2 regions of the Arthrobacter sp. MDB1-55 genome follow, and region 2 is predicted to be linked to the other one. Evidence: predicted binding sites of a transcription regulator. Region 2 holds the regulator's gene; the other holds the start of a gene.
What was found. Region 2 encodes HspR, which represses chaperone genes until heat shock. Its sites were predicted from a motif close to AAGTTGAGTCNNNNNGACTCAACTT; they were not measured.
Positions count from the first base shown of each region.

Region 1 (14,602 bases), on a different contig from region 2:
AAAAGACAGCCAAACCCGCAAAAGGCAAACCCGCTTCTGGGAGGAACACCACCCGTAAGCCGGGAACATCCAAGGGCGCCTCAGGGGCACGTGGTCGAGGACGCCGTCGTTAGCGTCGAACCAGCGGTTCAGGAAGCTTCTGCAGCCACTGGCGGAATGACTGCGCCGGTGTTGACGCCCTGCCTACCGTGCTGGGCGATGATCTCGGCGTATCGGTGGAAGGATGCACGCGGTACCCGGTCGAGCGTGGCCGGTTCCATACGCACCAGGCCGAACTTTTTCGTGTAGCCCTCCTGCCATTCCCAGTTGTCCACGAGGGTCCAGTGGAAATACCCTCGGACGTCCACGCCCTCGGCAATAGCATCACCGAGTGCCGCCAGGTGCTTTTCCAGAAACTCGATCCGTCGGGTGTCTTTCACGTCTCCGCCGGGGCCGTCGTCGTACGCGCAGCCGTTCTCGGTGATGTAGATCGGCGGAATGTTTGGGTACTGCTCCTTGAGCTGCTTGAGGATGTTGGTCAAACCACTGGGGATGACCGGCCAGTCGAAGTCGGTTTTCGGTACGTCCGAGTAATCCCGCTGCATGAAGGGAACCGGGAACAGCGGCGGAGATGCGCCGACCTTCGTGGGGAAGTAGTAATTGATCCCATAGAAATCAAGGGGCGTGGAAATGATCTCCATGTCGCCCTCCTGGATGACCTCGAAGGAGATGCCTTCAATCCCTGCGAGGTCGGGCGGGTATTCACCGGTGAGCAGCGGTGCCGCAAATTGTCCGTTGTGGTAGTGGTCATAGAGGAGAGCGAGTCCCCGCTCTTTCTCAGAGTCACTGGCCGGTTCCACCGGCGAATGGTTATTGACGACGCCGATGGGCGCGTTCAGCGTTTCGCGCAGCACCCGTACGGCCCGCCCATGGGCCAGCAACAGGTGATGCGCTACCGAGAATGCGCTGCCCAGCAGCATGAGCCCCGGCGCGGCCCTGCCTATGGCGTGCCCCACGCCGGTATGCACCACGGGCTCATTCACCGTCATCCAGGCGGCAACCTTGCTCCCGAACTCATCGCGGACAATCCGGGTGTAATTGACGAAGGCGTCGATGGTGTCCCGGTTCTGCCAACCCCCGGCATCCTGCAGGGCCAGTGGGAGGTCCCAGTGATACAGGGTTACCCATGGTTCGATGCCCCGCTCCAGCAAGGCATCGAGTAGACGGTGGTAGAACGCGATCCCCTCCGGATTTGCGGGTCCCGTCCCGGTGGGTTGGATGCGCGGCCACGCGATGGACATCCGGTAGGCTTTCCCGCCCAACTGCTTGAGGAGATCGAAGTCTTCCTCATACCGGTTGTAGTGGTCGCAGGCTATTGCTGGACTTGAGGCATCCAGGATGTTGCTGTGCTGGCTCGCGTATTCGTCCCAGATGCTCGGCCCGCGCCCGCCCTCGTTGACCGCGCCTTCAATCTGCGCCGCTGCCGTCGAGGTCCCGAATACAAACCCCTCGGGTAGTCCAAACTCGCTCATCAGCACTCCCTGGTCTCGATATCACTTCACTAAAGAACTCCCCACCCCCACCCGTCAACTGCATTGCCCAGTTTCTTCTCGGGATAGACCGATATGGTGCTTGCATGGCCCGCTCCACTCCTTCCCCTCTTGGCCAGTTTCTTCCTGGTCAGCGCATGCCGCTTCGCCTGGCCAATCCTTCTCAGTTGACCCCGGACGGCCCGCTCGCACCGCGTTGGGGGGCCGGCCTCGCGATGACTGGGTTGGTGCTGGTGGTGTTGGTGCCGCTGGGAGGAACGCTTGCACTTGCCGGGGTGCTGCCCTTCGGCCCACAGCTGATCTTCGCGTCTTTGCTGCTGACGTGGACGGCGATGTTCGGCGTTACCCTGTACGCTTCGCGGCGCCATGGCTTCCGTTCTTTTACGCGCGACTTCGGCCTCCGGTTCCGGTGGATCGACCTGGCGGTGGGCATTGGCGTGGGCATCGCCGCCCGTATTGTGCTGGCGATCATTCTTGCGATCCTCACGCTGCTGTGGCCGCTGCAGGACGGTGAGGTGATCCAGGGCAATGCAGAATTGTTTCTCACCGGTGACACTGTCTGGCTGATTATCAACGGCGTGTTCGGTGGTGTCCTGATGGCACCTTTCCTTGAGGAGCTGTTCAACAGGGGGCTGGTGCTGCGCGGGGTGCAGAATGCACTGTGGCTTCGGCGCACCGGGGACCGGCGTGACGCCGTGGCCCCCGCCGTACAGAGAAGGTCCATTGTCACGTCCACGGTCATTGCCCTCCTGGTGAGTTCCCTTGCCTTCGGCCTGTTGCATACCGGTGCAGTCCCGGACCTCCGTTCATCCGTCTACCTGCTGGTCAGTACGTTCACCGTTGGTTTGATGTGCGGGGTTCTGACGGTCATCACGGGCCGCTTGGGTGCTGCGATTGTGACTCACGTAGTGTTCAACGGCACCGGCGTTGCACTGCTGCTGCTGATTCCGCCGGAGCTGTTGCCCTGATCAAGAACCGTTCGTACCCTGCAGGAGATCACCTAATGTTCCGCCGCCGAGGAAGGGTTGTGCAGCAAGGAAGCGGATCTCCCACTGCTGCGGAAGATGGTTGTCCGAACCGACTACCCAGTAGACCTGAAGCGCCGTAAAACCGTTTCGGCCGTACAAGGAAAAAGCGTCGCGGAGTCTTCCCAGTGAAGCCTGCCGCACCTCGATGGCGTGGCCGTCGAACTGCCCGTGAAACACCCGGCTTCCCGACCGGGTAAGCCGCGCGAGCTCCGGTTCAAGCTGTGACCAGGCATGCCGCACGTGGCCGGAGCTTTGGCCATAGAGAATCAGCTCTGGCAGCCCCTGCTCAGTGCGGCCCACTGTGTAGGCGCACGGCAGGCCGCCATGGTCCTGGCTGACGCGCAACTGCACCCCCTCCTGCCTCACCTGGGCCTGGATGTGTTCCCGGTCGAAGTCCTCTTCGCGTCGCAGGCTCGAGAATTCAAGTGAAGAACAGGGGCGATGAAAGATGAGGTCGGTCATGGTGCTCTCCTTCGGTGTCACTGATTCGAAGGTGTCATCCCCCTCCGACATTTCGCCGGGGGCTACGCTTGGCCGCATGCAGTTTCCTGTCTACGCCACTCTTCTCACCGACATTCGTGACACCGTGCTGACCATCACGGTCAATCGGCCAGATGCCCTGAACGCCCTGTCCTCACGAGTGATCGAAGATCTTGAGCATTGCCTTGCTGCGGTGTCTGAGGTCCTGACGAACGACGACGGCGCGTGGCCGGTCCGCGGAGTCATCATCACCGGCGCGGGGAAGGCCTTCGTCGCCGGTGCGGACATCCGCGAGATGACCGCGATGAGTCCCGATGAAGCGCATGCCTACAGCTCCCGCATGCACGGAGTGACCCTAGCGATTGAGCAGCTGCCGGTTCCGGTCATCGCTGCAGTGAACGGGTTCGCCCTGGGCGGCGGATGTGAGCTCGCTATGGCGTGTGACCTGATCTACGCGGTTTCGACGGCATCGTTCGGGCAGCCGGAAGTCAGCCTCGGCCTCGTTCCCGGTTTCGGTGGGTCTGTACGGCTGCCGCGGTACGTGGGCCAGGGTTTGGCCCGCGAGCTCCTCTTCACCGGACGCCGTCTGAATGCCGAGGAAGCACAGAGGGCAGGCCTTGTCACAGCGCTTTTCGACACGGTCGAGGAACTGCTCGACGGCGCACACAGCACCGTGGTCCTCGTAGGGCGCCAGTCTCCCGCCGCCGTCGCACTGGTCAAGCAGACGCTTTCAGCCACGCAGGGTATGACCACCGCCGACGGCCTTGCTGTGGAAGCGGAGTCATTCCGCGCCGCTTTCGCTACGGAAGACAAGGTAGAAGGAACTCGTGCCTTCCTCGCGAAGGAGCGCCCCAACTTCCCCGGACGCTGACAATTCCCGCCCTGACCTGCATAAAAGCTAGTGAAGGGGTATCTTGCTAAGCATGCTGAGAATTCGCGAGGTGGTGCCGTGGCTGCTGCTCCTGCTGGGGCTCTCATCCTGCGGCATCGCCATTCCACAGGACCCGGAAGGAACGCTCGAAAGGGTATCGGGAGGGACACTCAGGGTAGGCGTCAGCGAGAACGCCGAGTGGGTCCAGTTGCCTGCGTCGGGAGATCCGGAGGGCATTGAACCGGAGCTGGTCGAGGAATTTGCAGACACGCTGGACGCCGGCATCGAGTGGGTGCAGGGCACCGAAGACGAACTAGCGGACGACCTCCACCATGGTGAGCTCGATCTGGCCATCGGTGGATTCGGCGCGGACACCCCGTGGATCAAGGACGCTGGGATCACCAGGCCGTACACGGAAACCACTGATGAGCGCGGCAAAACCGTCAAGCACGTCATGCTCGTGCCGCTTGGCGAAAACGCCTTCCTGCTGAAGCTTGACCAGTTCCTTCAGGCGCAGGAGGTTCAACTGTGAACAACGGTGAGAAAGACGCAGCCCGTTTTGGCCACACCGCATTGCCGCCGGAGCAGCAACGCGCACTCCGGAAGGCGGTCAAGTGGGAATGGATCACCATAATCTTCCTGGCCGTCTCCACATTTCTGGTGTATCTGGTGCTGGGGAACTCGCAGGCCATGAAGGCCGCGTGGATTGAAGACATGTTGTCCTTCCTGCCTCCAATCTCCTTCCTTGTCGCAACCAGGGTGATCCGCCGTCGTCCATCTGAGTCCCATCCCTACGGATATCACCGGGCGGTCGGCGTGGCCCACCTGGTGGCAGCAGTGGCGCTGGTGGTCATGGGTGGGTACCTTATTGTCGACTCAGGGTTGAAGCTTGTGACAGCCGAACATCCCACAATTGGCGGAATCACCCTGTTGGGCAATACCTTCTGGCTGGGATGGCTGATGGTGCTGGCGATGCTGCTGACAGCAGGACCGCCGGTGGTCCTTGGCATCATCAAGATGAAACTCGCCAAGACGCTGCATGACAAGGTGCTCTACGCCGACGCCGACATGAATAAGGCGGACTGGATGACAGCACTCTCCGCAGCCGTGGGCGTACTGGGCATCGGTATGGGCCTGTGGTGGGCTGACTCCGTGGCCGCGCTCATCATCTCCACGAGCATCCTGCACGACGGGATCAAGAATCTGCGAGGAGCCATCGGAGGTCTGACTGACACGCGGGCCAGGACTTATGACGACTCCGAGCCTCACCCACTCGGCGAGCGGATCGATGCGTACCTCCAGAGCCTGCCCTGGGTCAGGGAAGCCAGATCACGGGTCCGGGATGAGGGGCACGTCTTCCACATCGAGTCGTTTGTGGTGCCCAGGAAATGGCCCGGTGCAACGCTTCGCAGGATTGAAAAAGCCAGGGAGGCCTGCGTCGGGATGGACTGGAAGGCCCAGGACATGGTGATCGTGCCGGTTACGGTGCTACCCGAGGAGTTCCTGCCCGGCCTGACACAGGGCGGAGGGGAGTACCGCTAGAAAGGAGTCAGGGTGGCGGCCTAGCGGCCAGCACCCCAACCGCTTCCTGTACTACTTCTGAGCGGGCTTCACCACGTTGGCCGTGGGCTGCATGTTTTCGGCGTTGACCATCCAGGCATACTGCTCAAATTTCTCGATCATGCCGTGGAGGATATCCGCGGTCGTCGGATCTTCCTCGTCCACCTGGTCATGGACCTGACGCATCCTGCCGACGGCCGCCTCAAGCATGGCGACCACCATGGTCACGGTGTCCTTGGTGTCCACCAGGCCGGAGGGGAACTCATCCAGTGACGTGCCCTTGGCGACGACGGCGCTCCGTCCGTCCGGAACAGCGTGCAGTGCGCGCATCCGCTCCGCCATCTGATCGGCGAACAGGCGCGCATCCTCAATGATCTCGTCCAGTTGCAGGTGCAGGTCGCGGAAATTTTTGCCGACAACGTTCCAGTGGGCCTGCTTGCCCTGCAGATGGAGTTCCACCAGGTCAACCAGAACGGACTGCATGTTGTCGGTCAGGGTCTTTGACGCCTTCATAAATCCTCCACTCTTGACGGAAATTCGGACGCTGAACGCTGCCAGCATTGGGCTCCCAGTCGAAGTCCGGACTGGGCCCGGAGACTATTACTGGGAAAACCCTAAGTAAACTTAGCATTTCATTGATCCATGGTTCACCGTGGGTTAGCGTGGCGATCAAGCGGTCATCAGTCCGCGACTTGTTCCACGTGAAGTTCCAGTAAAAGAGGAGGAACAGACAATGGCAACAGTTCAGGAATTCATCGACGTATCGGTGCCCGTGTCCACGGCCTACAACCAGTGGACGCAGTTCGAAACCTTCCCTGAGTTCATGGGGGGCGTGGAGTCCATCACCCAGATTTCCGACACCCGCAATCACTGGGTCACCAAGGTGGGCGGAGTTGAGCGGGAGTTCGACACCGAGATCACCGAGCAGCATCCAGACGAGCGCATCGCGTGGAAGAGCACCGACGGTAAATCCCATGCCGGCGTTGTGACCTTCCACCGACTGGATGACACCACCACCCGGGTGACCGTCCAGTTGGACTGGGATCCGGAAAGCTTCACGGAGAAGGTGGGCGCAGCAGTGGGTGCCGATGACCGGCAGGTGAAGTCGGACCTTGCACGGTTCAAGGAGTTCATCGAGAACACGGGCAATGAGACCGGCGCTTGGCGAGGCAACGTCGATGCACCCGGATCGGGTTCGGCTACAACGAGCCAGACGGCGGATCCGCTCGCGGGCGGAGTCGGCCTGGTCGATCCGTCCCTCGACGACCCGGAGTCAGGCGGACCCCGAGCCGCCAACCCGGCTTAGCCCTCACGGGTTGAAGGGAGGGCTCTCCATAGGAGGGCTCTCCCTTTGCGCCTCTGTACGCGTCAGCTTCCGACGCTGATTGTCTCGATGGCTTTACTAGCACGCTCGGAGAGGCCAGCCGAAATCGGCGCACTGCCGGCGGCTTCCGCTGCGGCCTGTTGACCCTCTTCGCTCACCACGAACGTGCCGAAGGTCCGGGCAAGGTTCGCCGTTTCCTCGTCCTCATACGTAGTGCAGTAGATGTGATAGGAAACCAGCACCAGCGGGTAGGCACCTGGCTCTGTTGTTTCCCGGTCCAGGTCCAGTGCAATGTCGAACTCGGCGCGGCCTTCCACAGGTTCGGCTACATCGACCGCGGCCGCTGCCGCTTCCGGGCTGACCGCAACGTATTCAGTTCCGACAAGCAGCTTGGCCCGGCCCAGCGGCGGTCCGACGGCGGAGTCATCGGCGTAGGTTACAGCTCCCTCGGTGCCGGACACAGTGCTGACGACGCCCGCATTGCCCTTGGCGTTTTCTCCGGCAAGGTCAGCCGGGAAGGTGCCGTCCGCCTCGTCGGTCCACACGTCGGGCGCTACTGAGTGGAGGTAGTCGGTGAAGTTTTCCGTCGTTCCGGAATCGTCCGAGCGGCTGACCGGGGTGATTGGGGTGTCCGGCAGGTCAGCACCCTCGTTCTGAGCGGCGATGGACGGGTCATTCCAGCGCGCGACTTCTCCACGGAAGATGCGGGCGATCGTTTCCGCGTCGAGGTTCAACTCCTCAAGGCCGGGCAAGTTGAATGCGATGCTGATCGGCGCCACATAGGCGGGGATGTTGAAAGCTCCGTCGGGACCGCAGACTTCACGCGATTCCTCGAGTTCTTCCTCGCTGAGGTAGGCATCCGACCCGGCGAAGTCCACTGCTCCAGCCAGGAGGGCACCGCGACCGGCGCCGGAGCCGTCGGGGGAGTATTGCACCCGAACGTCAGGGTGAAGGGTGGCGAATTCCGACTGCCAGGCGTTCATGGCGGGGCCCTGGGCTGAGGACCCTGCGCCGGTTGTTGTTCCGCTGAGAGTGGAGTCGGCATTTTGCGCCGCTGCTTCCTGTTCCGGGCCCAGCGGGTAATCGGAGCCGCAGGACACCAGGGTAAGGGCTGCGGCACAGGTAAGGACGATGGTTGTCATGCGACGCGAAATCACACGCTCACGATACAGGTGAATGCAGCGTGAACTCACGTTGAACAACTGGTGAAGGGCTTCACGGCGACTGCAGGTCGCGCGTGGCCGGTCCCTCAAGCCGTACGCCGTCATGGGTGAAGCGCGAGCCGTGAAGGGGGCAGTCCCACGACTGTTCCGCGTCGTTCCAACTCAACACCCCGCCAAGATGGGTACAGACCGCGGAGACCCGGTGGGTGATTCCCGCGATCTGGCAGATACCAACCGGTCGGGCACCCTCCCGCACCACCACGCCCTGGCCCTCGGGCGGTTGCGCATGGGATGCGCGCACCAGTCCACCGAGCCAGCCGCTCACCATCTCTACTCCGACGCCCGCATTGGTTTTGGCGGTGCTCAGTGCGTCCTGCTTGCCTACTCGGGTTTTGTAGAGTTCCTTGGCCCACGGCATGTTGCCTCCAAGGATCTCTGCGGAGAGGGCCAGGGCGGCAGCGACGCCATTGGTGAAACCCCACTTGTTGAAGCCGGTGGCGGCATAGATGGCCTGCCCACCGATGGGCATCCTGCCAACATAAGGGACGGACGACGCCGGAGTGTAGTCCTGCGCGGACCAACTGAAGGATGGTTGCGCGGTGGGGAAGTGCTCCTGCGTCCAGCGGATGATGTCGTCGACCAGGGACTGGGTATGTGCCTGACGTCCGACTGTGTGTCCGTTGCCGCCCACGATGAGGTACGGGCGTCCTTCGACAGTGGCGTTACGCAGGGTCCGCGAGGGTGAATCAACTGAGAGGTACATGGCACCGGGAATTTCATCCTGCACAGTGAAGGCGACCGCGTAGGACCGGTGCGGTTGCAGGACGGAGAAGTGTCCGCCGCGGTCCAGGATCGGCGTCCCGGTGGCGACGATGACATTCGCCGCGGTTACCTCGCCGCGCGACGTTTGAAGCGTAGTTCGTTCCCCCTTTGTGCTTCCGGCCTTCACTCCGGTGACGCGCACGTCCTCGACCAGTTCGCCGGAATGTTTACGCAGGTCGGCCGCCAGCGCGGAGAGAACTTCCATCGGATGGACCTGAGCCTGGCCGGCCGCGCGCAGTGTGCGCGTCACGGGAAAAGGAAGGTCCGACGAGGAGTCCTCCAGTACTGCAGTGAGCCCGGAATTGGCGCATGCGTCACGCTCTTCGCTGAGGAGACGGGCGCCGTCGTCTGTTACTGCGTAGTTGACTGCATCCCGGACGTCATAACTGATGCCGTTCTCATCGCAGAACCGAAGGAGCCAGCTCTGGCCTTCCCGGTTGCCGGTCACGTAATGGCGAGCCAGGGCGGCGCCGTGATGTTTGATGATGGAGGACAACTGTGTGCCCTGCAGGAGGGACACCTTCGCGGTGCTGTTTCCGGTTGTGACTGCGCCGGCAGAGCGGGCTTCCAGGACTGCCACCCGCTGGCCGGATCGCGCGAGCAGTGTGGCGACGGTGAGGCCGGTGATACCGGCCCCAACCACCACCGAGTCGTACTGGCCACCCTCCTTGAAGGCATCGGTGGGTATGCGCGGCGCTGATTCGAGCCAAAGGGATTTCACGGCCAGTTCTCCTTCTGTAGTGCGGTTTCTTACCAGTCCAATTCGATGTGAATGTTGTCGGGTAGGTCTGCCGGAGCGGTGCCGAGATAGATCACTTCACCGCTGTCCAGATCACGCAGGAAAGTGTGGAAAGTGCCGGGAGGGGTCCTTCCGGCGATGGGGGGAAAGCCTTGTTCGGCGGAAACTTCTGCCTTGAATCCGGGGGTAGGCAGGCCTTCAGCATCCACAGTGAACCAGTCCCACACCGCACCCGTGGCCAGGTCGACGGCAAGTATTGCCCCCGCCGGCCAGCCCCGTGCAGGAGTGCGGTTGGGTGCCGGAACCTGGCGTCCGGCCGGTCGGTTGTAACCGGCCAGAAGCTCGCCGGTATCCGCCCGGACAAGCCCTACCCTCAACGGCAACCCGGCGGTACCGGGCGTGAATGCGGGAGTGCTCCACCATCCGCTGTAGAGGGTCCGCAGAGGAAACACGTCTCCCGGTTCCACCGCGACCGGCAGGGGTTGGAAGTAGGGCGGGGAGGCAACCTCGGAACTGCAGCCGGGAAGAACGACGACGGCGAGCAGCACCGCTAGGCCCCCCTGTCGCGTCGGTCGCACGATTGACCACCTCCGTGCGACCAACGCTAGACCCCGTGATCCAACCCCTCAAGGGCCGGTGGGCTTGAAACTGCTCCGTCCTGATCTGAGGACAACAACTAAGTATGCTGTCTGAAGTTGGAGGACCCATTCGGGAAGGATTTCGGACATGACGGCTGCGCTACTGGTCATCGACATGCAGAACGCATTCTTTGAGGACGAGACCCTCGGGAAGCAGAAAGAACCGCTGGTTCGGGCGTGCAACGCAGCCATCGCGGATGCTCGTGGAGCCGGTACGCCCGTGTATGTGATCCGGACCGAGCACCAGCGGGATAAATCGACCTGGACGTTGAGCATGCTCGACGACGACCAGGGTTTCCTCTTCAGCGGGACGGAGCAAGCCGAACCGGTCGAGGGATTGCAGATTGAGGGGCTTCCAGAGATGGTCAAGACCCGCGACAGCGCATTCTTCGGAACGGATTTACTGCAGCGTCTACGGAACTTGAGCGTGGATACCGTTGTGCTTGCGGGGGTGGCAACGCATAACTGTGTGGCTCAGACTGCGGCGGATGCCTACGCCAATAACTTGCGGGTGGTGTACGCCGAGGACGCTATCGCCTCAACCAACGAGGAGTATGCGCAGAACGTCTTGGGCGTGCTGACTGATGAATACCGCCAGCGGCTCATGGGCGCGGAGGCGGTCAAGCAATTGTTCCTGGACCGTGCCGGTTATACGGCGTGATCAGAAAGCGACGCTGTAACCATCCTCCCGGTGGAAGAGTCGTCGCCCGGCCCCATCATCCATGCGCACCCAGACCACTGACGCGTCCTCGGCGCGGTCCTCGAGGACACCCGTGACCTGATGCCCTGAGGTAGATCGCAGGGTAATCCGCTGACCGCGCTTGAGGGCGGAGAAGTCAGTCAGGGAGGCAGGTTCAATGCTCATGGAGGACCTTTCAACGTGTGATTACCGCCACAGTAAGGTGTCTGTCTGAATGTTCGGTGAACGAAAACTGGGTGAATCCCTAACAGCTGGGGAAAGAGTCATTCCCAACCTCAGACGGAGGTTTATCGAAAAGTTAACTAAGCTTGCTTTCTATTTGCGCGGTACTGTGGGATTCTTTGAATACCAGTGGCGGGAAATGCTGTTCATCAACTCGCGAGATCACAGGTCGGCGCCCCGCCCCGCCGGCAACTAGAGGGGATAGTTCAATGGCATCGACACACTCACCGGGCTCGGGCGTCGGGACCCGTACCAATATTCAAAAGGCTGCGCTCGCTGTTGGAGTTGTTTTCCTGCTCGTCGGCATACTGGGCTTCATTCCCGGGATAACCAGCGGCATGGACGAGCTTGCCTTCGCGGGCTCTGAGTCGAACGCGTTACTGCTCGGCATCTTCCAGGTCTCTATCCTGCACAACATCGTGCATCTTCTGTTCGGGATAGCAGGCATAGTGATGGCGAAGACCGCCACCGGAGCCTATAACTTCCTCCTTTGGGGAGGCGTAATCTACGCCGTTCTGTTCATCTACGGCCTCATCATTCCGCAGGATTCGGCGGCCAACTTCGTTCCCGTGAATGCGGCCGACAACATTCTGCACCTTGTCCTCGCTATCGCGATGATCGCCCTTGCGCTCGCGCTGCGGGACAAGCACCGTACAGCCGGGGCGCGGTAACCCTTCCCGGCATAGAAACTGATCAACTGAAAACAGAACGACGACGGCGGGTCGCAACCCGCCGTCGTCGTTCTGTGCGTTGTGGTCCGCGACAGGAGGGGTTTAGGCCTCCACTGCCTTGTCGCCTCGGACCGGCTGCGCGTCCTCGCCGGAGACAATCTCGATCTTGCGAGGCTTTGCGCGCTCGCTGACCGGAATGGTGACACTGAGGACACCGTTCTCATACCGGGCAGAGATGGCGTCAATGTCGATGCCTTGGCCGAGGTTGAGCTGGCGGAGGAAGGATCCGCTTTCACGCTCGCGGGTAAGCCACTTGACCCCCTCGGCATTGCGCAGGGTGCGCTCCGCGCGGATGGTCAGGAGCTGGCCGTCCACGTCGATGTCGACAGAGCCCGGGTCAATGCCCGGAAGGTCAGCGTTCAAGATGTAGTGGTCACCCTCGCGATAGAGGTCCATGGGCATCAGGCGCAGGCCTTGGCGGGGATCCAGAAGTGCGCCGGCCATACGGTCCAGTTCGCGGAATGGGTCGAATTTCATAGCCATGGTGGTTCACTCCCTGTGTGGTCTAGCTGTTACGAGTTGAGTCGTGTTCGCTCAACCCAGTCATTAAATTAGCACTCGAACCTTGAGAGTGCTAACACTTTTTGTTCGCCCACAACGAACGCTCACAGACACCAAAAAGCCCGCCCCGATGGAGCGGGACGGGCTTCGAACGGTGCCTGCGCGGGGCCTCGATCCCCGGGCCTTCCGCGTGTGAAGCGGATGCTCTACCAGACTGAGCTACACAGGCAAATAGTTCCCCGTTAGTTTAGGGCATCCACAGACGGATCACGCAAATGCGGGAAGCGGTAGATATCCAGGCTGCTACTAAGTAGCCTGACTAATCCGGGCTGTTCCAGCTGAAGCCCCGCCTCTGAAAGCCAGCGAAGGAGTTGTCATGAACGATCAGGACATTTTGGCGCGTATCCAGGCGCTTGTGGAGGAAGAACACACCCTGCGGGACGCCGCTCCGGGCGAGGGCGACCAGGGCGGTGACCGCCAAAGCCGGCTGCGGCGGGTGGAGGAACAACTGGACCAATGCTGGGACCTGCTCCGTCAACGCCGCGCCAAGGAAGACGCAGGGGAAAGCCCCCAGGAGGCAGAGGCCAGGCCTATTGATCAAGTCGAGGGGTACCGCCAGTAGCTCAGCCCGTCCATGACACGGGCGGCGACGAACACGGTGTACAAAGACCGAAAGGAACCCATGGATAATCTCAAGGCTTTTGCGCTGATCTGCACTCTGACACCATCGCCGGCGGACTCGAGCAGCGACCTCATGGCGAACCGTATCCTCGGGAAGCTGGAGGAGCAGGGGGTAACGACATCGTCGGCCAGGGTAGTGGACTACAACGTGGCGCCCGGCGTCGAAACCGACATGGGCAACGGGGACCAGTGGCCGCAGCTACGGCAGCAGATCCTCGATGCGGACATTTTCCTCCTTAGCGCCCCGATCTGGGTGGGACACATGAGCAGCCTCGGTCAGCGGGTGTTCGAACGGTTGGATGCCGACATCTCCTCCACGGATGATGCGGGCAGACCGATCATGTACGACAAGGTGGCCCTGACGGCCGTCGTCGGAAATGAAGACGGCGCTCACCACGTCACCGCCGAGATGCACCAGGGGCTGAACGACATCGGGTTCACCGTCCCCGCACAGGGCGGCGTGTACTGGGTGGGCGAGGCGATGCAGACGGTGGACTTCAAGGATTTGGACGAAATGCCCGACGTGGTCGCGTCGACCATCTCAGCGATGACGGCGAACGCAGTGCACCTCGCGAAGTCGTTGAAGGTGGCGTCCTACCCCGCCCCGTAAGCCCTAGCTCAAGTGAGTTCGCAGGGAGCACCCTGGCAGAGGGTGCTCCCTGCGAACTCACGAATCCTTCAAGGGAAAAAGGTAAGCGCTTGAGCGAGCACAAGAATGATGGCGACGCGCGGCGGAGCGAACTCGGCAGCACTGCCGGGCCGGTGGAGGATGAGATCGAGAAGTCGTTCGACCGCACCGTTGACGAGGGTGCCCAGCGGTTGCATCGAACGTTCGCCGACGTCCTCATCACCGGACTGTTTGGTGGTTTCGAGATCGGAATCGGCGTCCTGGCGTACTTGGCAGTGCTCCATGAAACCGGGAACCATTTACTGGCAGGACTGGCTTTCAGTGCCGGACTCATAGCGCTGCTGCTCGCGAAGAGCGAATTGTTCACCGAGGGTTTCCTCGTTCCGATCGCTGCAGTAACAGCCAAGCAGGCCACACTCGGGCAACTGGGCAAGTTGTGGGCCGGCACGCTGGCCGCCAATCTCGTCGGCGGGTGGATTTTCATGATGCTCGTGGTGACGGCTTTCCCGCAGTGGACAGGGACCATCACAAGCTCCGCTGAACACTACGTCCACGCCGACCTGAGCTGGCAGACGATATGTCTCGCAGTGCTGGGAGGAAGCACGATCACGCTGATGACGCGGATGCAGCATGGAACCGAGGCAATGAGCGGCAAGCTCGCGGCAGCGGTCGTCGGCGGTTTTCTGCTGTCAGGTCTGCAGCTCTTCCATTCAATCCTCGACTCGCTGCTGATTTTCGGCGCCATCCAGGTGGGCGCCGAGATCAGTTACCTGGATTGGCTGGGCTGGTTCAGCTACACAGTGGTGTTCAATATCGCCGGCGGGATTCTGCTGGTGACGGCGCTGCGGCTGGTGCGCGACCGAAAGCTCGTGGAGCGCGAACGGAAAGAGGCGCCCGTGGATCCCACTACTGCCTCCAGCTAGCTCTTCCGGGCCAGCCAGCCGAGTGTCAGGCTGCCCATGGTCCTGCGGAAGCCGCTCTCGCC
Region 1 is NZ_JBNHID010000002.1:432,609-447,210, reverse strand. Features, by position in the region: gene AC5RU3_RS09380 (LysR family transcriptional regulator substrate-binding protein) at 1-113, shown strand, start outside; gene AC5RU3_RS09375 (GH1 family beta-glucosidase) at 129-1,511, opposite strand; gene AC5RU3_RS09370 (CPBP family intramembrane glutamic endopeptidase) at 1,616-2,497, shown strand; gene AC5RU3_RS09365 (DUF4262 domain-containing protein) at 2,498-3,097, opposite strand; gene AC5RU3_RS09360 (enoyl-CoA hydratase/isomerase family protein) at 3,096-3,908, shown strand; gene AC5RU3_RS09355 (transporter substrate-binding domain-containing protein) at 3,961-4,440, shown strand; gene AC5RU3_RS09350 (cation diffusion facilitator family transporter) at 4,437-5,450, shown strand; gene AC5RU3_RS09345 (Dps family protein) at 5,502-5,981, opposite strand; partial or broken gene AC5RU3_RS09340 (SRPBCC family protein) at 6,202-6,651, shown strand; gene pstS (phosphate ABC transporter substrate-binding protein PstS) at 6,837-7,934, opposite strand; gene AC5RU3_RS09330 (FAD-dependent oxidoreductase) at 8,008-9,498, opposite strand; gene AC5RU3_RS09325 (hypothetical protein) at 9,528-10,094, opposite strand; gene AC5RU3_RS09320 (cysteine hydrolase family protein) at 10,243-10,815, shown strand; gene AC5RU3_RS09315 (hypothetical protein) at 10,816-11,019, opposite strand; gene AC5RU3_RS09310 (DUF4383 domain-containing protein) at 11,286-11,747, shown strand; gene AC5RU3_RS09305 (Hsp20/alpha crystallin family protein) at 11,850-12,290, opposite strand; tRNA gene AC5RU3_RS09300 (tRNA-Val) at 12,464-12,537, opposite strand; gene AC5RU3_RS09295 (DUF2630 family protein) at 12,685-12,930, shown strand; gene AC5RU3_RS09290 (flavodoxin family protein) at 12,991-13,599, shown strand; gene AC5RU3_RS09285 (formate/nitrite transporter family protein) at 13,689-14,540, shown strand; gene AC5RU3_RS09280 (hypothetical protein) at 14,537-14,602, opposite strand, start outside.
Region 1: the regulator HspR is predicted to act here: its motif matches at 12,324-12,348, upstream of AC5RU3_RS09305 (Hsp20/alpha crystallin family protein).

Region 2 (14,602 bases):
GCGGCGCTCTGCCCGGTTGCCCTGAGGCTCCGCGGCAACACGCCCGCGACCGCCACGGCCACCGCGGCCTCCGGCAGCGGGGGCAGCGCGACGGGCGCGCTTGCGCTCGGCGTTCGCTCCGGTGGAGGTGCCGCCCCCGGCGTTCTCGCGCTGTGCGAGGAGAGCCGCCCGGGTGCGGGGATCAACCTTCTCCGCTACGTCACCGATGAGCTTGCCGATCAACGGGGACGTCGCGGTGACGTTCTCGAACCCGACGTTCACGCCGGCGGCCTTCATGAGCTTCTGAACTTCGCTCTTCTGCTCGGGCAACGTGATGGTCACGACGGTGCCGTCGGAACCCGCGCGGGCCGTACGGCCGGAGCGGTGCAAATAGGCCTTGTGCTCCGTGGGAGGGTCCACGTGAACCACGAGCTCGACGTCGTCGACGTGGACACCGCGCGCGGCGACGTCGGTGGCGACGAGGACGCGCACGTCACCGGTCGAGAACTCCGCCAGGTTGCGGTCGCGGGCGTTCTGCGAGAGGTTGCCGTGAAGGTCGACGGCGGGAATTCCGGCGTCGGTCAGGGTCTTCGCGAGCTTGCGGGCATGGTGCTTGGTGCGCATGAAGAGGACGCGCTTGCCCTTGCCGGAGGCGAGCTGGACGATGAGCTGCTTCTTCTGGGTCTGATCGCCGATGAGCAGCACGTGGTGCTCCATCGTGGTGACCGATGCCTGAGGGGTGTCCACGGAGTGGGTCAGCGGATTGGACAGGTACCGCTGCACGATCTTGTCCACGCCGTTGTCCAGGGTGGCGGAGAACAGCATGCGCTGCCCCTCGGTGGGTGTGGTGTCGAGAATGCGCTTCACCACGGGCAGGAAGCCGAGATCCGCCATGTGGTCGGCCTCGTCGAGCACAGTGATCTCGACCGATTCGAGGGTCACCAGCTTCTGGCGCATCAGGTCTTCAAGACGGCCCGGGCAGGCGATGACAATATCGACGCCGGCGCGCAGCGCCTTCTCCTGGCGTGCCTGGGATACACCGCCGTAGATGACGGTGGTGTTGAGGCCGAGTTCAGCGGCCAGCGGCTCTACGGTGGCATTGATCTGCGTTGCGAGTTCACGCGTCGGAGCAAGGACGAGAGCCAGCGGGCGGCCGGGCTTGCGGCGGTAGGCGGCTTCACGCTCGGCGAGGCGGGCCACCATCGGCAGGGTGAACGCAAGCGTCTTGCCGGAGCCGGTACGGCCGCGGCCAAGCACGTCCCGACCCGCGAGGGTGTCAGGAAGGGTCTTGACCTGGATGGGGAACGGTTCGGTGATTCCCTGGTTGGTGAGGGAACGGACCAACGCTGTGGGCACGCCAAGCGCAGCAAAGGTAGTCATGTAAAGTACACGAACTTTCTTCTCATCTTCCCTGCGCATCGGTTGATGCCCAGAGTCCGCCGAAGGAAAGTCAGACAGTGTCAACCGCTCTCACGATCATGGGAGATAGCGCGGGACAAAAGAATGCGTTCATCGACGCAGGCTGCGGCGGAAGCCTTCCGGAGGAAGAGGCACCATGTGCCGCAAGCAAGTGCCTCAAGTCTAGCAGTGGTCCGGTTGCGCTCCTGACGCCCGTTCGTGAGGATGGGGTGAGTGTGAGCAAGCCCACCATGCGAGCTGCACCAAAACCCCGCACCCCAGGAGAAGCCATGTCCACCGCCGCCGCCATCCGCTCGCACGCCGCAGACATTTCCGAGGAGGTCACGGAGTTACGCCACAAGCTCCACCAGGAGCCGGAGATCGGCCTGCACCTCCCCCGTACCCAGGAAAAGGTGCTGGAGGCCCTCGACGGGCTTCCCTACGAAGTGAGCGTCGGCAAGGACACGACGTCGGTGACCGCAGTACTGCGCGGAACGGCGCCGTCCTCCGCAGCCCGCAAGCCCGTAGTTCTCCTGCGCGGCGACATGGACGCGCTGCCGGTTCAGGAGCAGACCGGCGTCGACTACTCGTCTCGAATTGACGGTGCCATGCATGCCTGCGGCCATGACCTGCACACGGCGATGCTCGCCGGGGCCGCCCGGCTCCTGGCTAACCGGCGGGACCAGCTGGCAGGCGACGTCGTACTGATGTTCCAGCCCGGCGAGGAAGGGTTTGACGGTGCGGGGGTGATGATCCGTGAAGGTGTCCTGGAGGCCGCCGGGCGGCGGCCGGATGCGGCATACGGAATCCACGTTGTGTCCTCGATGCTGCCGAACGGGCTTTTCGCCAGCCGGCCGGGCACACTGATGTCCGCCTCCGACGCCCTGTACATCACAGTTCACGGCGCGGGCGGCCACGGTTCCGCTCCCCACCGCGCGAAGGACCCCGTGACCGTGGCCGCGGAGATCGTGACGAGCCTGCAGACGATGATCACGCGGCAGTTCGATATGTTCGACCCTGTGGTGCTGACAGTAGGGCTCCTGCAGGCGGGCACCAAGCGCAACATCATTCCCGAATCGGCGCGCATCGAAGCTACGATCCGCACATTCTCGGAACAGAACCGGGACCTCATGCGCACAGCGATTCCCCGCCTGGTCAATGGCATCGCGGAAGCGCACGGCCTGTACGCGACGGTCGACTATGAGACGGAGTATCCGCTGACCGTCACCGACGAGGGTGAAACGTCCAACCTTGAGAAGAACGTGCATGAGCTGTTCGGCGATGAGCGGTACACCCGGATGGTGAACCCGCTCAGCGGCTCAGAAGACTTCTCGAGGGTCCTGGCGGCCGTGCCCGGAAGCTTCGTGTTCCTCTCGGCGGTGAAACCCGGTGTTGATCCGGCGGGGACGGCGTTCAACCACTCCCCCTATGCCGCCTTCGACGACAGCATCCTCGCTGACGGCACGGCCCTCTACACGCAGCTGGCGGTTGCCCGGATCGCGGAGCTGGCCGCCGCCTCAGCCTGACCGGTCAGGAACCGGCTTGGCGGGCCTCGCTACGCTTGTAGAGATGAGTACGCAGCCTGAATCCCAGCCCTTCCCTGCCCAGCCCGTATCGTTCGTTCGCCGCGGCTCACGCCTGCAGGGCCGCCGTCGTGATGCGTGGGCGGAATTGTCCGAGGGCCTGGTGGTGGAGGTCCCGCGCAACTCCGCGGCCGACACGTCAGTGGACCCAACCTGGGAATACGACGCCGCCGCCTCCTTTGGGCGGGATGCGCCGCTTGTCGTCGAGGTGGGCTCTGGCCTGGGTGAGGCCGTGGCGCATGCCGCCGCCGAGCGGCCGGAACACAACTTCCTTGCCCTCGAGGTCTACAAGCCGGGGCTGGCTCAGACCCTGCTCCGCATCGATCAGCGCGGGCTCACGAACGTCCGGGTTGCGCAGGTGAACGCCGCAGAAGCACTGGCCACGATGATCCGCTCCGCCTCGGTCGCTGAGCTGTGGGTCTTCTTCCCTGACCCGTGGCACAAGACGCGTCACCACAAACGGCGCCTGGTGAAGGATTCCTTCATTGAGCTCGCCGGCCGGGTCCTGGTGCCCGGCGGCCTCCTGCGCCTCGCTACGGACTGGTCGGACTACGCGGCGCAGATGCGTGAAGCGGCTAATGCCTCGCCGTTCTTTGAGAACCTGCACGACGGCGAGCGCGCCGGTGCCGACAGTCCGCTCACCCAGGTCTGGGCCAGCGGGGTTGAGCACGAGGTCGGCGGGACCCCTCGGCGGGAGGGCCGCGAGCGGGCCGGCACCGCTTCCGTGAACGACGGCGAGGACGCACTCGGAGGCTGGGCGCCGCGCTTCGAGGGTCGCGTTCTCACGAGCTTCGAAAACAAGGCGCACGATGCCGGGCGCATGATTTTCGACCTGACCTACCGGCGCGTTTCCTAGGTCCCGCCCTCAGCCGCGGACGTCGTGCAGGTGATGGACGACGTCGTGCAGTCCATATTGTGCGAGGGTGCCGATGGTGAAGCGCGAGCCGTTGCTTCGCCGCCCCTGCCGGTTCCAGTCGGACACTGAATCGAGCAGCACGGCGTAGTCCTCGCCCGCTGCTACGAGGTCGCGTGACACTCCGGCAGGATCCTCTCCGGGGTAGTTCTTCTCGTCGGCGGTTCGGTCCTGATCCCAGTCCGCGAAGACCGGATCCTCCTGGGTCAGCATCAGTCGCGTCCTCTCAGTGAAGAGCACGTACACGTCGCGAACATGCGCGGCATATTCAAGCGCTGACCAGGTGCTCTCATCCGGACGTTCGCGGACGTCGGCCCGGTTGAGCACACTCCGCCAGCGTGGAAAGTCCTCCCGGTGCTGTTGCGCGATACTCTCCGGCGGGTGTACAGCGGGGTCGAAGCCGCATTCGTCGCAAGCCCGCTCGAGGACCCACGTCCAGTCTTTGGTGTCAGGTTGAATCGCCATGGGTGGAAGCGTATCCGTGCAGGTGCAGGTTTGACACCCGATGACCTACGAGCCCACTGACTATTGCCACAAAGCAGTTTGTGGTGCAAAGTGGTTTGCATGAACTCCTCCGAGAAAGAGACCGTGGAAAGCCCCGAGCCCTTCGACGGCGACCGGCCACTGGACCTGAATGCCGCCCTGAGTGTTGTTGCTGCCGCAGAGAAGCGCGCACGCCGCGAGCTGCGTGCCGATGGAACGTGGCTGTACCTTTTATGGGCCCTCGCCTGGCTCCTGGGTTATGGCTTACTTCACGGTTCCCAGAAGGGCTGGCTTCCTCTGCAACCCGAGACCGCGCTCCTGGTTTTCGGTGTGCTGATCGCCCTCGGCGTTATATCCACCGTGGTGGTCTTCGCCCGACAGAGCCGCGGCATCCGCGGGCACTCAACCTTCACAGGCGGGTTCTACGCGGTGTCCTGGGCACTCGGGTTCACTGTCCTGAGCGCGCTGGGCGGTGCGATCGCTGCCGCAGTGGATGACTTCTGGCTCCGCGGCATGCTCATCAACGGCATCGCAATCCTGATCGTCGGCCTGCTGTACATCACCGGCGGAACCACCTTCAACGACGTCGTCCAGGTTGTGATGGGGATCTGGTTCCTCGTGGTGGATCTCGCCGCCATCTTCGCAGGCCCGGACCACTTCCTCACCGTGTTCTTCATCCTTGGTTCCGGCGGCTTCTTTGTCGGCGCGGCCTTCGAGGCACTCCGGCAACGGCGGAGGTTCTCCCATGCCTGAGCTTGACCCCGTGATCCATGCCGAATCGAGGCTGCGCGCCATCGCCACTCTGAATGAAGTCGGCGAGCGCGACCGGATCGCCTTCACCAAACTGCAGAAGATACTCGAGATGACCGCAGGCAACCTCTCGACGCACCTGCGCAAGCTTGAAGACGCCGGTTACGTCACCGTCTCGAAGACCATCGAGGGGCGGACGCCCGCCACCTACGTCGCCATCACACCGGAAGGGAAGGCTGCTTACGCCGCCTACCGGAAAGCCTTACACGAGATGCTTACCATCGAGCTGACGGAGAAACCATGACTTCCCCTGCCATCACTGTGTCCCCACGGGGCACGACGACGGCGCTCGCCTCCGCTGATGCTGTCACGAAGACCTTCGGAACGACCCCCGCCCTCACGGGCGTCTCACTGCAGATCAACGCCGGAGAATCAGTCGGCCTGCTTGGTCCGAACGGTGCCGGCAAATCCACACTGATCGGTCTGCTCTCGGGCCTTCGGCGACCGGATTCGGGATCGGTCCGTCTGTTCGGCGGGGACCCTGCCCACCCGCGCACCAGACTGCGACTCGGGATGACGCCCCAGGCGACGGCAGTTCCCCAGAACCTGACCGTCGGCGAAGCCGTACGGTTCGTCGCCGCACACTATCCCGATGCGGTCTCCAGCAACGAACTCCTGGCCGACTTCGGACTCGCGTCCATAGAACGCAAGCAGTGCGGCGGCCTTTCGGGCGGGCAGCAGCGGCGCCTGCTGGTGGCCCTCGCCCTGGTGGGCCGACCGGAACTGGTGATCCTGGATGAGCCCACCACCGGGCTCGACGTGGACGCCCGCGAAACCCTGTGGGCGCAGTTGCGTCAGTACCGTCGCTCCGGCGGTACCCTGCTCATCACGAGCCACTATCTGGAGGAGATCCAGGCGCTCGCCAACCGCGTGGTGGTCATCGACCGCGGCACGATCATCGCCGACGGGACCGTGGACGAAATCCGAGGCACAGTCTCCGTGAGCAAGGTTTCCTTCCGGACGAAACTGCCGCCGTCGTCGTTCAGCTCTATTGCCCACACCGTGGAGGTGACAACAGCGGACAACGGGCGCATCACTCTCGTCACCCACAATGCGGACGCCACCGTGCGCGAACTCGTGCTGCGGGACCTGCCGTTCGAACAGCTCGAAGTCCACGCAGCCACCCTCGAGGAAGCCTTCCGCGCCATCACCGCCAAGGAGCAGCCATGAGCACCACCGCCGCCAACCCGCCCTCGCAATTCTCGCTGATCCGCACCCATACCAAGGCGCAATTCCTGGAACAGTTCCGCATCCCGGTGGCCGTGATCGCCGCGGTGGTCTTCCCGGCGTTGGTCCTGGTGTTCTTCGTGGTGCCGCAATCGTCAGTGACGGAGAATCCCGGCGCTTCGCTGTCCGCCATCGCGCAGCTGTCGGTTTTCGGCGTCATGAGCGCCTACCTGTTCAACTACGGGGTGGGCGTGGCTGAGGACCGCGCCAACCCATGGAGCACCTACGTCCGATCCCTGCCTGCCGGACCGCTGCCCGGAATACTGGCGAGGGCAGCCGGTGCAATGCTGTTCGGCGTCATGTCCCTGATTCCGGTCCTGGTCATCGGAGCCACCCTGACCAGCGCCCTCGAGTCGTTCACCGGTGGGGACCTTGCCTGGTGGCGCATCCCGTTCGCTGTCGCCGTCTGGCTGTTGTCCGGACTGCCCTTCCTGGCCCTTGGGCTTCTGATCGGGTACCTGTGCACTTCCAAGGTGGCCGTGGCTGTGACCCAGGTTGTCTTCTTCCCCCTGGCTTTCGCCGGCGGAATGATGCTTCCGCCGGCGGCGTTCCCTGAGTGGCTGGACACCTTCTCGCTGTTCCTGCCTTCGCGGGCGGCGCGTGACCTGGCCGTCTTTGCCCTCACGGGCGAGGGACTGGAGGCGACGACGCTCGTATGCCTGCTGACGTGGACCTTCACCCTTGGCGCCGCTGCCCTGTGGGCAGCCCGGCGGGATCAGGGCCGTCGGTTCCGCTGAGCAGCGGCAGGAGGATGCCCGCTGCCAGGCACGTGGAGCGGGGCACCGTTCTCACACGAACGACGATGCCGGCAGGTCCTGTTCCCCGGCGGTGATTGCGTCGACGATGCGGCAGGCGACCGCGTCCGGATCCTTACCCTGGGGCAAACGCGGAGCCTGGCGTAACCCACGAAGTTGGTCAGGAGCAGTTCGTCCAGGGTGTCATCGTCGAGCTCTGAAGCGGGGCCGAACGCCACCACATCCGCCGAGCAGACGAGCCCATCCAGCATGCTGTCGCCCAGCGCGTCGATGATGCTGCCCGGCCCTGCCGGCGCGGTGAGGTCCGCTGGAAATGCACCTGCTTCCAACTCGGCTGCCAACGAATCGAGCTTGCCTCGGTCGCGTCCGCTGAGCGTCAGACGCGCACCCCGCGAGCTCAGCTCGCGGGCTATGCGCGAACCGAGCTGGCCGGTGGCACCGACCACCAGGAAGTGTTTGCCGACAAGAACGCTACCGCTGCTCTGTTCCATGCCCAGAGCCTAACAACCGGCTCCGACAAGTCCCGCGGAGGGCGCCGGCAGTACGCCCTTCAGGGCCTACCGCGGTCGGTCCGGCCCTTCAGCTGCCGGAGTTGCTGCTCGGTAGCGTCGCGTGCCTCGAGTTCTTCGAATGCCCGCTCGAGGTTCGGTGACGAGGGATCCGACCACGCAAGCTCTTCCTGTGCTGCCTGAAGATGCCGCAGACGCCGGGCTTCCTGTTCCGCTTCGCGGGCGGCGCGAGCAGTTTCTGCACTGCTGCCCGCAGAGGCTGAAACTGCACCCTGGACTTCCAGGGCTGCCTGGGTAGCCCCTTGCTGCGCCCTCAGTGATTCGAATCGGACCGCATTCTCGTGCAGCGAGGTTTCCAGACGGTACAGATCGGCCTCGAGCGAGCGGAACTGGCGGTCGACGTCGTCTCGCTGTTGGGTCAGCGTATCGAGCCTCTTCTGCACCTCCAGCGCCCGGCGCAGGGCTGCACGCGCAGCGTCGTCGTTCGAGTTCGCAACCGCGCGCTCTGCCTCACGGTTGCAGGCGTCGAGGTCTGCGGCCGCCTGCCGGGTCAGGGTCTCCACCCGGTGCCGGACGGCGGCGAGGTCCGCTACGCTGCGACGTGCCCGGTCGAGGTTTTCCTCCTGCTGCCGCTGCGACTGCCCGAGCGTGGCGATTGGGTCGACGGGTTCCTGCGCATTACGGCGTGAGGAAATGATGCGTGAGATGCGGCGTCGGACGGACACGTCGGCTATGCCCGCCGGGTGCCGGTGCCGTACGCGGCGTTCCAGGTTTTCAGCGCGCCGATCTCCATGGTGAGCCGCGACGTGGCGCGGTCAAGCTGCCTGCTGCCCGAGACCTGGTGAACCTCCAGGAGCGTGCGGCGCAGCTGTGCTGACAAATCGCAGAGGGAATCCACCTCGGATCCGATGCTGCGGGCGAGTTCCTCCCGCAGGACCCTGTTGGGTTCGCGCTCGGCAAGGGCGATCCGTTCACCGAGTACCGCCTCAGCGCGCGTGAGGTCTTCGGCGGTTGCGGCGAGGGCACCGGCGGGGGACCCCTGGGCGATAGCGGCTGAGAGGGACCGGCGGGTGGCGTCGGTTGAGCGCTCAAGCTGAAGGCGGTACCTCGCGAGTTCCCGGGAAGACGCGTCCGTGGAGAAGGACCGAATGCGGCTGCTCCCCCTCTGGATCCGGCGGCGGAGGATTCCTGAGCGTCGGATGCGGCGAACAATCAACCAGGTACCGGTTGCCGCGCCGATCGCCAGTACGCCCAGGACTGCTCCGCCGAACAGGAGGAGCTGGAGTACACCCTCCAGCAGGACTTCCGCGGCGTCAGCGAACTCTGATTCAGGCATGTATACAAGTGTGCCGTGGATTTGGACGTTGCGCCATGTGAGGAGCCCTCAGCGGGAGGGGTCTCCGCGCCAGATCATCAGCGCCTGGCTGCGCGGGCGGGGGCGCTGCCCCCGGGCGAGGGTGACGACGTCGCCCGCCAGCCCTGCAGCGAAGACGCGGCTGGTTTCCGCTTTACGGCGCTGTGACAGCTCCTCAGTGAGTTCACTGACCCGGTGTTGTAGGGCCATCACCTGATTCTCGAGTTCGAGGATGCGCCGGATTCCTTCCAGGGAGACACCCTCCTGGGAAAGACGCTGGACCTCGCGCAGGACGTTGACGTCACGCTGGGAGTACCGGCGGGCCCGTCCCGGTGCCCTGCTGGGAGTGACGAGGCCCAGCCGGTCGTACTGACGCAGAGTTTGGGGATGCATGTCTGCCAACTCTGCGGCAACAGAGATGACGTAGATCGGCATATTCATATCAACAGACATTGGTGTCGCTCCCCTCTGCTGCCTAGATTTCCCACACCCTAAAGCCGTGCCTTCTCGGCAAGGTTGTTCCGCGGATCGGCGTCCTTCGTGGCGTTCGCGAAGGCTTCCACAGCGGCCTCTGCCTCCTTGTTCAGGTTCTGGGGAACGACGACGTCGATGGTCACCAGCAGGTCACCGGTTGCCTTGGACGTCTTCACCCCTCTGCCCTTAACGCGCAGGGTCCGACCGGAAGGTGTGCCCGCGGGTATTTTGACCTTCACCGTTTCCCCGTCGAGCGTGGGCACCTCCACCTGCGCTCCGAGGGTTGCCTCGGGGAAGGTGACCGGCACGTGCACCCGGATGTTGTCGCCGTCGCGCTGGAAGAACGGGTGCGGCTTCACGTTCACCGTGACCATCAGGTCGCCGTTGCCCGCCGGCCCGGTCTGTCCCTTCCCGCGGACCCGGACCTTCTGGCCGTCCCGAATGCCGGCAGGCACGCGAACATCGATCACCTCGCCGGACGGTTCCCGCAGGCCGATGGTGGTCCCCCGGATGGATCCCGCGAAGGAGATGGTGGTGCTGGCGGTACGGTCCGCGCCCTTGCGGGGCGGTGCCTGGTACCCGGGGAACCCGCCGCCCGACGAATAGCCGCCGCCGAACAGATCGGCGAATTCCGGAGGCAGGTTGCTGCCGCCGCCGAAACCGCCGCGTTGACGGCCGGCTGTTTGCCCGAAGAGGTTGCCGAACATGTCGTCGAACCCGGCGCCGCCGCCCGGTCCGCCCGGTCCACCCGCAGTGAAGCGGGCTCCACTGCCCATCGCCCGGATGGCGTCGTACTGCTGACGTTCCTCCGGGTCGGACAGCACCGAATAGGCCTCCGAGATGTCCTTGAACATCTTGTCCGAGCCGCCCGTGCTCTGGTTCTGATCGGGGTGGTGCTTTCGCGCGAGCTTCCGGTAGGCCTTCTTGATGTCGGCGTCGGAGGCGTCCTTGGGCACACCAAGGATCTTGTAGAAGTCCTTGTCGACCCAATCCTGACTAGCCATCTGACCCCTCCTCTCTATAACTCTTCGTGTTGTCGGGTGGGGACGAAGGGAGCCCCCGAACGGCGGCAACGAAATTCCGAGACTCGCAGAGCTCGCTTCGGAATATTAAAGCCGCCTTCCTCGGGGACTCCCTCCGTCCGGTCTGACTACTCCGGTACCGCGACGATCACCTGGGCGGCCCGCAGGACTCGCTCGTCCTTCTTGTAGCCTGCGCGCAGGATCTGGCTGACGCTGTCGAACTGCACGTCCGCGCTCGGCTGCTGAATGAGTGCCTCATGGATGTTCGGGTCGAACTCCACTCCGGTCTCATCGATGCGGGACAGGCCGTAGGTCTTCAGGGCGTTCTCCAGTTTGGTGGAGATCGCGGCGAAGGGCCCGTCTGCGAGGTCACCGTGCTGGCGCGCGGCGTCGATGTCGTCCAGAACCGGCATGAGCGAGTTCAGTACCCCGATCACTGCCATATCCCGGGCGACGTCGCGATCCCGCTCCACGCGCTTGCGGTAGTTGACGTACTCGGCCTGAAGGCGGAGGAGGTCGTTCCGAAGCTCTGCCTCGACGTCGGTGGAAGGCGTGGAGATCTCTTCCCCGCCGCCGGCCTCGTTGAGGATCGCCTCTGCCTGGGCCAGTGCATCAGCACCGGCGTCGGGACCATCCGCAGCCATCCCAGGGGCGCCTGCATCAGCGCTTCCTGAGCCGGGCTCCTGCCCGGCACCCGCAGAGGGTGCCTGGTCAGGAGAGCCCGAACCGGAATTGTCCTGCTGCCCACGGACCTTCCCAGTTTCCGGGTCGATCTTCCGGTTATCGCGGAAGCTGACTGGTTCTGAGTGCTCTTCTTCGTTTCCGTGGTGCGGCATGGCTACTTCTTCTCGTCTTCGTCGACAACCTCGGCGTCGACGATGTCGTCGTCGTCCGCCTTGGTCCCGTTCTCGCTGGGCTCACCGGCACCGGCAGCACCGGGACCGGAGGCGCCCTCCTGCTGGGCCTGGGCGTAGATGGCTTCACCGAGCTTGGTCTGCGAGGTCTGCAGCTTCTCGAAGGCGGCCTTCACCTCATCATCGTTGTCCTGGGACTCGAGGGCCTTCTTCAGGGCGTCGACGTCGGCCTGAACCTCGGTCTTGACTTCCTCCGGCAGCTTGTCCGAGTTGTCGTCGATGAGCTTGCCTACCGAGTAGGCCAGCTGCTCGGCAGAGTTGCGGACATCGGCTGCCTCGCGGCGCTTCTTGTCCTCGGCTGCGTGCTCCTCGGCTTCGCGGACCATGCGGTCGATGTCTTCCTTCGACAGCGCGGTTCCGCCCGTGATGGTCATGGACTGTTCGGTTCCGGTGCCCTTGTCCTTGGCGGACACGTGCACGATGCCGTTGGCGTCGATGTCGAAGGTGACCTCGACCTGAGGAACGCCGCGGGGTGCCGGTGCAATACCGGTGAGCTCGAACGTGCCCAGCGGCTTGTTGTCACGGGTGAACTCACGCTCGCCCTGGAACACCTGGATGGCAACCGAGGGCTGGTTGTCATCGGCGGTGGTGAAGGTTTCACTGCGCTTGGTGGGGATGGCCGTGTTGCGCTCGATGAGCTTGGTCATCACGCCGCCCTTGGTCTCGATGCCCAGCGACAGCGGGGTCACGTCGATCAGGAGGACGTCCTTGCGCTCACCCTTCAACACACCGGCCTGCAGCGCAGCACCAACGGCTACGACCTCATCCGGGTTCACGCCCTTATTGGGCTCCTTGCCGCCGGCCAGTTCCTTCACCAGGTCCGAGACAGCCGGCATACGGGTGGATCCACCGACGAGCACGATGTGATCGATGTCCGAGACCTTGATGCCGGCTTCCGCGATGACGTCGTGGAACGGCTTCTTGGTGCGGTCCAGCAGGTCCTTGGTGAGGTCCTGGAACTTGGCGCGGCTCAGGTGCTCGTCCAGGTGCACAGGGCCGTCCGGGGTGACCGAAAGGTACTGCAGGGAGATGTTGGTGGACGAGGCGGAGGACAGTTCCTTCTTGGCCTGCTCGGCAGCTTCCTTCAGTCGCTGCAGTGCAATCTTGTCCTTGGAGAGGTCTGCGCCCTTGGCCTTTGCCTGCGCGAGCAGGAAATCCACAACGCGCTGATCCCAGTCGTCGCCGCCGAGGCGGTTGTCACCGGAGGTTGCACGGACCTGGATGGTCGAGAAGTCGTCCTCATCCTTGCCGACCTCGAGGAGCGAGACGTCGAAGGTTCCGCCACCGAGGTCGAACACGAGGATGAGCTCGTCTTCCTTGCCCTTGTCCAGGCCGTAGGCGAGAGCTGCAGCCGTGGGCTCGTTGACGATGCGCAGCACGTTGAGGCCGGCGATCTCACCGGCTTCCTTGGTTGCCTGGCGCTCGGCGTCGTTGAAGTAGGCCGGCACGGTGACGACGGCGTCGGTCACCTTTTCGCCAAGGTAGCTCTCGGCGTCGGTCTTCAGCTTCTGCAGGATACGGGCAGAGATTTCCTGCGCCGTGTAGGTCTTGTCATCCACCTGCTTCTTCCAGTCGGTGCCCATGTGGCGCTTGACGGAAGCGATGGTGCGGTCGATGTTGTTGACGGCCTGGCGCTTTGCGATCTCGCCGACCAGGACTTCGCCGCCCTTGGAGAAAGCGACGATGGAGGGAGTGGTGCGTGCACCCTCAGCGTTCGCGATGACGGTGGGTTCGCCACCCTCAAGCACAGAAACGACTGAGTTGGTTGTTCCGAGGTCGATACCTACTGCACGTGACATGCGTGTTCCTTTCGACGAGCCGCTGGCTTTGGTTTCCACCGGCCGGGATTGTCGGTTCCGCTCAGATTGAGCGTTCTGCACTCAACCTTACTACGACCTGATGGAGTGTCAAGCTGAAGTTGAGTCTACTTCGCTCAACTCGCGATCCGCACGGTGCTTTGGGTCGGACGAAGAGGAGGCCGCGCCGTCGTGCTTTGCCAGCTTCGAGGGCCACCAGATCTTCGGGCCGAGGTCATATGCGAGCGCCGGAACCAGCAGCGACCGGACGATCACCGTATCCAGCAGCACACCGAACGCCACGATGAACGCGATCTGCGCCAGGAACAGGATGGGGATGATCCCGAGCGCGGCGAACGTCGCGGCAAGGACGATTCCCGCCGAGGTGATCACCCCACCGGTCACGCCGAGGCCGCGGAGGACGCCCGGCCGGGTTCCGATGCGCAGCGACTCCTCCCGCACGCGTGTCATCAGGAAGATGTTGTAGTCCACCCCCAGCGCGACGAGGAAGACGAAACCGAAGAGCGGCACCGAGGCATCCGCGCCATCGAACCCGAGGATGTTGTTGAACACCAGCGCCGACACCCCGAGCGCGGTCGCATAGGACAGCACCACCGAGCCGATCAGCAGCAGCGGCGCCACCACCGAGCGCAGCAGGAGCATGAGGATGACCAGAATGACGACGAGGACTATCGGGATGATCTTCGTCAGGTCAGCCTGCGCTGTGACGTTAGTATCCAGCGCGACGGCGGTTACCCCGCCGACCAGCGCATCCGGGCTCACGGCATCCAGGTCAGTGCGCAGCTGCCTGACGAGTTCCTCCGCTTCGGCGGAGTCCGCCTGGTAATCGAGGGTCGCCCGCATCAGGACGTTGCCATCGCGTACGACGACGGCGCCCGCCTGGTCGGCGACAAGCGTCGCCTCCGCTACACCCTCGGAGCTTTCAAGGACCTCGAGGACTCCATCTTCCCGCCCGGCAGGCGCAATCACGATGACCGGGCTGCCTGCGCCGGCGTCGAAATGGCGCGCCAGCGCATCCTGCCCGTCGACCGCGTTTGACGGCGAAAGGATCACTGAAGACTGCGGCACACCGGATGCCTGCAGCTGAAGCAGTCCCAGCGAGCCGGCGGCGAGCACCAGCAGGGACACAACCCAGACCGGGCGCGAGAACCTCGACACCAGGTGGCCGATGCGCTTCCAGGTGCCGCGCAGACCTTCGAGTCCCGTGACGTTGCTGCCGTGGACTCCGGCAGGATGGGTACCGGCTTTGGGCCGCAGCGGCCAGAATGCGCTACGGCCGAAGATCAGGAGGAGCGCAGGAAGCAGGCTCAGCGCGGCAAGCAGCGAAAAGACAATACCGATCGCGGCGATCGGACCGAGGCTGC
Region 2 is NZ_JBNHID010000001.1:138,139-152,740, reverse strand. Features, by position in the region: gene AC5RU3_RS00760 (DEAD/DEAH box helicase) at 1-1,359, opposite strand, end outside; gene AC5RU3_RS00755 (M20 metallopeptidase family protein) at 1,668-2,903, shown strand; gene trmB (tRNA (guanosine(46)-N7)-methyltransferase TrmB) at 2,947-3,816, shown strand; gene AC5RU3_RS00745 (DinB family protein) at 3,826-4,338, opposite strand; gene AC5RU3_RS00740 (hypothetical protein) at 4,438-5,109, shown strand; gene AC5RU3_RS00735 (transcriptional regulator) at 5,102-5,410, shown strand; gene AC5RU3_RS00730 (ABC transporter ATP-binding protein) at 5,407-6,336, shown strand; gene AC5RU3_RS00725 (ABC transporter permease) at 6,333-7,130, shown strand; gene AC5RU3_RS00720 (SDR family NAD(P)-dependent oxidoreductase) at 7,109-7,639, opposite strand; gene AC5RU3_RS00715 (PspA/IM30 family protein) at 7,699-8,382, opposite strand; gene AC5RU3_RS00710 (hypothetical protein) at 8,388-8,993, opposite strand; gene AC5RU3_RS00705 (heat shock protein transcriptional repressor HspR) at 9,042-9,464, opposite strand; gene AC5RU3_RS00700 (DnaJ C-terminal domain-containing protein) at 9,503-10,489, opposite strand; gene AC5RU3_RS00695 (nucleotide exchange factor GrpE) at 10,636-11,343, opposite strand; gene dnaK (molecular chaperone DnaK) at 11,346-13,220, opposite strand; gene AC5RU3_RS00685 (MMPL family transporter) at 13,329-14,602, opposite strand, start outside.